Linked DNA regions of Methylobacillus flagellatus KT. The main gene of each other region encodes a partner of the protein of the gene in region 2 in a complex. Links are inferred from orthologs where the notes say so. Each region holds a gene or a part of one and is shown on either strand. Other genes may lie near its edges.

Evidence for each region.
Region 1: the proteins of iscU (region 2) and MFLA_RS03155 are in contact, whole or in part, in a solved structure (PDB 5XT5), measured with the Bacillus subtilis proteins. The link is inferred for Methylobacillus flagellatus KT from one-to-one orthologs.

The regions. Positions count from the first base shown.
Region 1 is NC_007947.1:646,947-650,268, reverse strand. What follows is about bases 39-3,038. They hold MFLA_RS03155 (family 2A encapsulin nanocompartment cargo protein cysteine desulfurase), read right to left. Parts: upstream 2,472-3,038; coding sequence 606-2,471; downstream 39-605. Other genes in these bases: MFLA_RS03150 (family 2A encapsulin nanocompartment shell protein), read right to left, coding at 2,458-3,038; MFLA_RS03160 (TOBE domain-containing protein), read left to right, coding at 312-527; MFLA_RS03165 (DUF2325 domain-containing protein), read left to right, coding at 39-269. Outside these bases: more of MFLA_RS03165, read left to right, coding at 1-38; more of MFLA_RS03150, read right to left, coding at 3,039-3,322. UniProt on the Bacillus subtilis protein: Type II cysteine desulfurase that acts as the initial step in the SUF-like Fe-S cluster assembly pathway.
Region 2 is NC_007947.1:852,344-855,592, forward strand. The notes cover bases 1-2,927. They hold iscU (Fe-S cluster assembly scaffold IscU), read right to left. Parts: upstream 1,702-2,927; coding sequence 1,300-1,701; downstream 1-1,299. Other genes in these bases: hscA (Fe-S protein assembly chaperone HscA), read right to left, coding at 1-361; hscB (Fe-S protein assembly co-chaperone HscB), read right to left, coding at 371-904; iscA (iron-sulfur cluster assembly protein IscA), read right to left, coding at 964-1,287; MFLA_RS04130 (IscS subfamily cysteine desulfurase), read right to left, coding at 1,831-2,927. In the rest of the region: more of MFLA_RS04130, read right to left, coding at 2,928-3,048; MFLA_RS04135 (cysteine desulfurase family protein), read right to left, coding at 3,060-3,249. UniProt on the Bacillus subtilis protein: Part of the SUF-like system that mediates the biosynthesis of iron-sulfur (Fe-S) clusters. Acts as a sulfurtransferase and thus transfers sulfur from SufS to SufB.

The DNA.
Region 1 (3,322 bases), 210 kb from region 2 along the record:
CGGGCCGCAAGGTCGGCGACGGCAAGAAAGTCATTCCGCACGATACCGACCTGATCGTGTTGGTCACCGACTGGATCAGCCACACCTTCACCCACAAGATCAAGCAGACCGCGGCCAAGCGCGGCGTGCGGATTGTCTACACGCCGAATGGTCCAACAGCATTGCGTACTCGCTTGAAGCAACTGAATCCAGACTATGTCGCGGAGGGAGAGTGTAGCGAGGGCATTCACGCCAATGCCCGCAGGCAAGACCGTCTCTTCCTAAATTAATCTGCGCTTCATATTTATTGATACTGCCAAAGGAGTTTTACCATGGCCATTCACGCAATTAACGTTCGCAACCAGTTCCGGGGCAGGGTCAAGGAAATCGTACTAGGCCCCGTCGTCTCGGAAATTGACGTCGAGACACCAGTCGGCATTGTCACCTCCGTCATCACCACGCGCTCGGTCAATGAATTGAATTTGCAGGTCGGCACGGAAGTGCTGGCACTGATCAAGGCGACCGAGGTTTCCCTCGCCAAAGTATAGCGACCAACTGATTTAACCGCTGGTTAAACGACAAGGCCAGGAGTGCTCCTGGCCTTGTTAGCTCGCCCAGAGATACGTTCAGCGTTTCGCGGAAGCCAGTTTGGACAGCACCCCCTGCAAGACATCCACCTCGGCATAAGTATTGTAGAAAGCCAGGGAGGGCCTGACCGTGGCTTCCACACCGAAGCGTCGCAGTATCGGTTGCGCGCAATGGTGGCCAGAGCGTACCGCAATACCTTCCTGATTCAATGCAGCCCCGACCTCTTCACTCTTGTAGCCCTGCAGATTGAACGAGAGCACGCTGGCCTTGTGCTGGGCGGTGCCGATCAAGCGCAGCCCCGGCACCTTGTTCAGCGCGGCGGTCGCATAGACCAACAGCTCGTGCTCATAACGCGCAATGTTCTCTATACCCAATCGCTCCACGTACTCGAGCGCAGCTCCCATGCCCACCGCATCGGCGATATTGCCGGTTCCCGCCTCGAACTTGGCAGGCGCGCCATGATATACCGTCTTCTCGAAAGTGACGTCCTGGATCATATTGCCGCCACCTTGCCAGGCGGGCATGTCGTCCAGCACCTCAGCCTTGCCGTACAACGCCCCGATGCCTGTCGGGCCAAATATCTTGTGGCCCGAGAATACCAGGAAATCGCAATCCAGGGATTGCACGTCCGTACGCATGTGCGAGACTGATTGCGCGCCATCTAACAGCACCTTGGCACCCACGGCATGCGCCATGGCGATCATCTCCCTTGCCGGCGTCACGGTGCCGAGAGCATTGGAAACCTGGGTGAAGGAAACCAGCTTGGTGCGCGAAGTCAGTAATTTCTGATATTCGTCGAGCAGCACCTGTCCAGTATCGTCCACCGGCACCACTTTGAGCTTGGCCCCGGTCTCCTGGCACAACTGCTGCCAAGGCACGATATTGGCATGGTGCTCCAGGTGGGTCACCACCACCTCGTCGCCCTCGCCCAGATGCTTCCTGCCCCAGGTCTTGGCCACCAGGTTGATGGCCTCGGTCGTGCCGCGCACAAACACGATGTTTTCCACCGCAGGCGCATTGATGAAACGGCGTACCGTTTCACGCGCGCCTTCATAGGCATCAGTCGCACGCGCCGCTAGCTCATGCGCTGCACGATGGATATTGGAATTCTCGTGCTGATAGAAATAGGACAGGCGGTCGATCACCGCCTGCGGCTTCTGTGTCGTCGCAGCGTTATCCAGCCAGATCAACGGCCTGCCGTTCACCAACTCACTCAGGATAGGAAAATCCTTGCGCACCAGACTGACGTCGAACGGCGGATGGGCCGAAGCTGCTACATCCGGTATGCCGGGACGCTCCGCGACAAAATAGTAAGGCGATGCATTGCCAGCGCCTGGATTTCCCGAGCCATGCGGGTACAGGCTATTGACAGGTAAAGTCAGCAAACCTTGCAGATCGACTGGATACGGGATATCCACGCCGCCAAGCAAACTGCTGATATCCAGCCCTGGGAAGGCAGGCGCAGGCCCAACGGCCTCAACCCGCTCCTGGCTGAATTCCGGCGGTAGCCGGGACGGCGACACCCCGAGGCTGGGGGGCGTGACCTGCGCAAGCTCAATACCGGGAACGACATTGGCCGCAGCGGGCGCGCCCGCCGGCAATGCAGACACTGCGGAAGGGACGGGCGGCACGGGTGCCCCTATTCCCGGGCTACCGGCAGCATATGGCACAGCGGAATCCGTCAATGATGCCGTGGAAGGAAGTTCTGGCGCACCATGCGGAAAACCTTCGGCATAGATTTCATTGGCAATACGGGTCAGCTCGTCAATATCCAGATGCCCGCTTGCCTGCGCCTCCCGCCCCACCACAATGGCCGCGGCCATGCGCGGATGCTCGCCCGGGAATGCTGCCAGGATGGCTTCGGGCTCAAACGATGACAGGTCGTGAATGTTACTTGTAGTCATAGTAGTTGCCTACGTCGACATTCTCGAGCACGGCAATCGCATCTTCGGTCAATACCGCCAGCGAGCAATAAAGGGAAACCAGGTAGGAAGCAATCGCCTTGTGATTGATGCCCATGAAACGGACGGACAACCCCATGCTTTGCTGGCCTGGCAGGTTGGGCTGGTACAGGCCCACTACGCCCTGGCGGCTTTCGCCGGTACGCAACAGCAGGATGTTGGTCTTGCCCTTGGTCACCCGCAGCTTGTCGCACGGAATGATGGGGATGCCGCGCCAGGTGATGAACTGGGAACCGAACAGGCTGACAGTCGGCGGCGGCACGCCGCGGCGTGTGCACTCGCGGCCGAAGGCTGCAATCGCCTGCGGATGCGCGAGGAAGAACGCTGGCTCCTTCCACACGCGGGAAATCAATTCATCGAAATCGTCCGGCGTGGGCGAGCCGCTGCGGGACTTCACTTTCTGCCCGTCTGCAATGTTGTGCAGCAAGCCGTATTCCTTGTTGTTGATCAGCTCGCTTTCCTGGCGCTCCTTCACTGTCTCGATGGTCAAACGCAACTGCTCGCGGATCTGGTTGTGCGGACTGCTGTAGAGATCTGAAATGCGAGTATGCACATCCACCACGGTATTCACGGCATTCAGCACATACTCGCGGCCCCATTCTTCGTAATCCACGAAAGTAGCGGGCAATTCGCGTTCGTCCTTGTTGGAGCAATCCACCTCGACATGGTGGTTATCCTTGACCTTGTTGACGCGGTAGATACCCGCCTCCACCGGTACCCATTGCAACAGGTGCACCAGCCAGCGCGGCGTGATGGAACCCAGCATGGGCACGGTTTTCGTGGCATTCGCCAGC
Region 2 (3,249 bases):
CAGCACGGGTCTCAATCTGCACCATGCCTGGTACGTCAACAAACTGGTAGGGTAGATGTGAGGTGTCACCAATATCGTTCAATCCGCGACCAAGGAAACGCTTGGCTGATGCGATGGTATTTTGTGGATCATGGCTTTGCTGTCTCTGGGCTGCATAGCCTACTTCGACTTGTCCGTTGGCCGCGTAATGCACGACCGAAGGAAGCAATGCCTTGCCCGCTTCATCAAGCAACACGGTACTCAAGCCGCTGCGCACCGTCGCCACGAGGGAATTCGTGGTGCCCAGGTCTATACCCACTGCCAGACGATGCTGGTGAGGCGCCGTGCTCTGGCCGGGTTCTGATATCTGTAATAAAGCCATAATTTGCCGCTATTCGTCTTCCAGTTTGCTTATCTTATGCTCCACATCGTTGGAGATTTTGTCGATGAAACTCAGTTTCCGCACAATTTCTGTCGATGCCTGCCATGCGCGCTGCCGATCCAGTGTGTCTTCTAGTGATTGCTCCAAAGTTCTGGCCTGTTCGCGCATCTCCTTGAGCAAACTTTCCAGAGTAGTGACGTCACCGTTGTCAAAAGCTTCCTCGACCGCTTCCCGCCATTCCATTTGCAGCATGAGGAAATCGGCAGGCATCACCGTATTGCTTTCCTCTTCCGTATCCACTCCATGCAGCTGCAGCAGGTAACGAGCGCGTGAGGTTGGGTGCTTGAGGATGCGGTAAGCTTCGTTGGCCTGGGTTGCCCATTGCATGGACTGCATGCGCTCGTTGGCCGAGGCTGCCACGAAACGGTCGGGATGCACTTCTGCCTGCAATGTACGATAACGCTGGTCAAGCAAGGCCGTATCCAGGGCAAACTGGACGGGCAAGCCAAACAGCTCAAAGTAATTCTGCTGTATTGTGGACATAGAGGGCGGAGATTGGGTGGGATGAAGCGGGCTACGGGGCCATCGGCAAGGGGAAACAACTACACCGTGAAACTTTCACCGCAGCCGCATTCATCTTTGACATTCGGGTTGTTGAACTTGAAGCCTTCATTCAAGCCTTCCTTGGCAAAATCCAGTTCCGTGCCGTCGATGTAAACCAGGCTTTTCGGATCGACAATCACTTTGACGCCGTGACTTTCGAATACCAGATCTTCCACCTGGATCTCGTCAACGAATTCCAGGGTGTAAGCCATGCCGGAGCACCCGGTCGTTTTGACGCCCAGACGCAGGCCTACACCTTTGCCGCGGTTGGCAAGAAATTTCTGCACTCGCTTGGCAGCGGTCTCTGTCAGGGAAATTGCCATGAACCAGCTCCTTTATGCCACCTGTTGATCCTTGGCGCCCTGCTTGGCTTTGAGATCGGCCACCGCTGCACGGATGGCGTCTTCAGCCAGTACCGAGCAGTGGATTTTGACTGGAGGCAGCGCCAGTTCCTGGGCAATATCGGAATTCTTGATTTCCATGGCCTGGTCAAGGGACTTGCCCTTAATCAGTTCAGTCACCAGTGAGCTGGATGCAATGGCAGAGCCGCAACCGTAAGTCTTGAACTTGGCGTCTTCAATAATGCCCTGGTCATTGACCTTGATTTGCAGCTTCATCACGTCCCCACAGGCAGGAGCACCCACCATGCCGGTACCGACAGAGGGATCGTTCTTGTCCAGTGAGCCTACGTTACGTGGGTTTTCATAATGGTCGAGTACTTTGTCCGAATAAGCCATTTTTCTACTCCTCAATATTGTCAATATGCCGCTTTATCAAACGGGTGATCCGACACTTTGACAGGTGCATGTATCTAAATGTTGTCTCTTCGAGCGGCTAGGCTGCTGCTCAGGATATTCCTGTATGCGTTAATGCGTTGCCCAAGCCACGGCATTGAGATCCACACCTTCCAGGTGCATTTCCCAAAGCGGAGACAATTCGCGCAACTTGCCTATCTTGCTTTTCATCAGCTGTATGGTGTAGTCAATTTCTTCTTCCGTTGTAAAACGTCCGATCGAGAAGCGGATTGAGCTATGCGCCAACTCGTCGGAGCGTCCCAGCGCCCTCAATACATAAGACGGTTCCAAGCTTGCCGAAGTGCAAGCAGAACCACTGGAAACGGCAATATCTTTGACCGCCATGATCAGTGATTCGCCCTCGACAAAGTTGAAGCTGATGTTCAAGTTATGGGCAACACGGTGTTCAAGGTCGCCATTGACGTACACCTCTTCAATCTCTTGTAGACCCTTTAGCAGCCGGTCGCGCAACTGGCGGATGCGTACGTTCTCGCTATCCATTTCTTCACGTGCGATGCGGAACGCCTCACCCATGCCGACAATCTGGTGTGTGGCCAGTGTGCCTGAACGCATACCGCGCTCATGACCGCCGCCGTGCATCTGTGCCTCGATGCGTACACGTGGTTTGCGGCGTACATAGAGGGCACCGATGCCCTTGGGACCGTAGGTCTTGTGCGCGGAAAAGCTCATCAGGTCCACAGGCAGTTTTTGTAGGTCGATATGCACTTTCCCGGTGGCCTGTGCAGCATCCACATGGAAAATCACGCCTTGCTCACGGCAGATATTGCCGATTGCCTCGATATCCTGAATGACACCGATTTCGTTATTGACCAGCATGACCGATGCCAGCACGGTATCCGGACGCAACGCAGCCTTGAATTTATCCAGATCAATCAGACCGTTCGGCTCGGGTATTAGGTAAGTCGCCTCGTACCCCAGACGTTCCAGTTCGCGCACGGTGTCGATGACAGCTTTGTGCTCGGTTTGCACCGTGACGATATGCTTGCCCTTGGATGGGCTGTAGAAGTTGGCAGCACCCTTGATCGCCAAGTTGTTCGATTCCGTAGCGCCCGAAGTCCAGACGATTTCACGCGGGTCTGCATTTACTAGCCTAGCTACTTCTTCGCGCGCATTTTCCACAGCCTTTTCTGCTGTCCAGCCGAAAGCATGGCTGCGCGAGGCAGGGTTGCCGAAGTGTTCCGTCAGGTAAGGGATCATTTTCTCCGCTACCCGCGGATCAATCGGGGTAGTGGCTGAATAATCCAGGTAAATTGGCGTACGTACTGTCATTTTTCGGTTTCCTAAACTGCGACTGCAGTTAACTTTCTCAATCTTGTGAGTTCGCTTTCCAGCGCTTGCAGGAAGGCATTGATCTCATCTATGTCGTTATTAGCGCCCAAACTGACGCGAATTGCACCCCGGGCAGTATCCGGCTGGATACCCATGGCCAACAGGACATGGCTGGGCTCTGTATTGTCGCTCGAGCAGGCT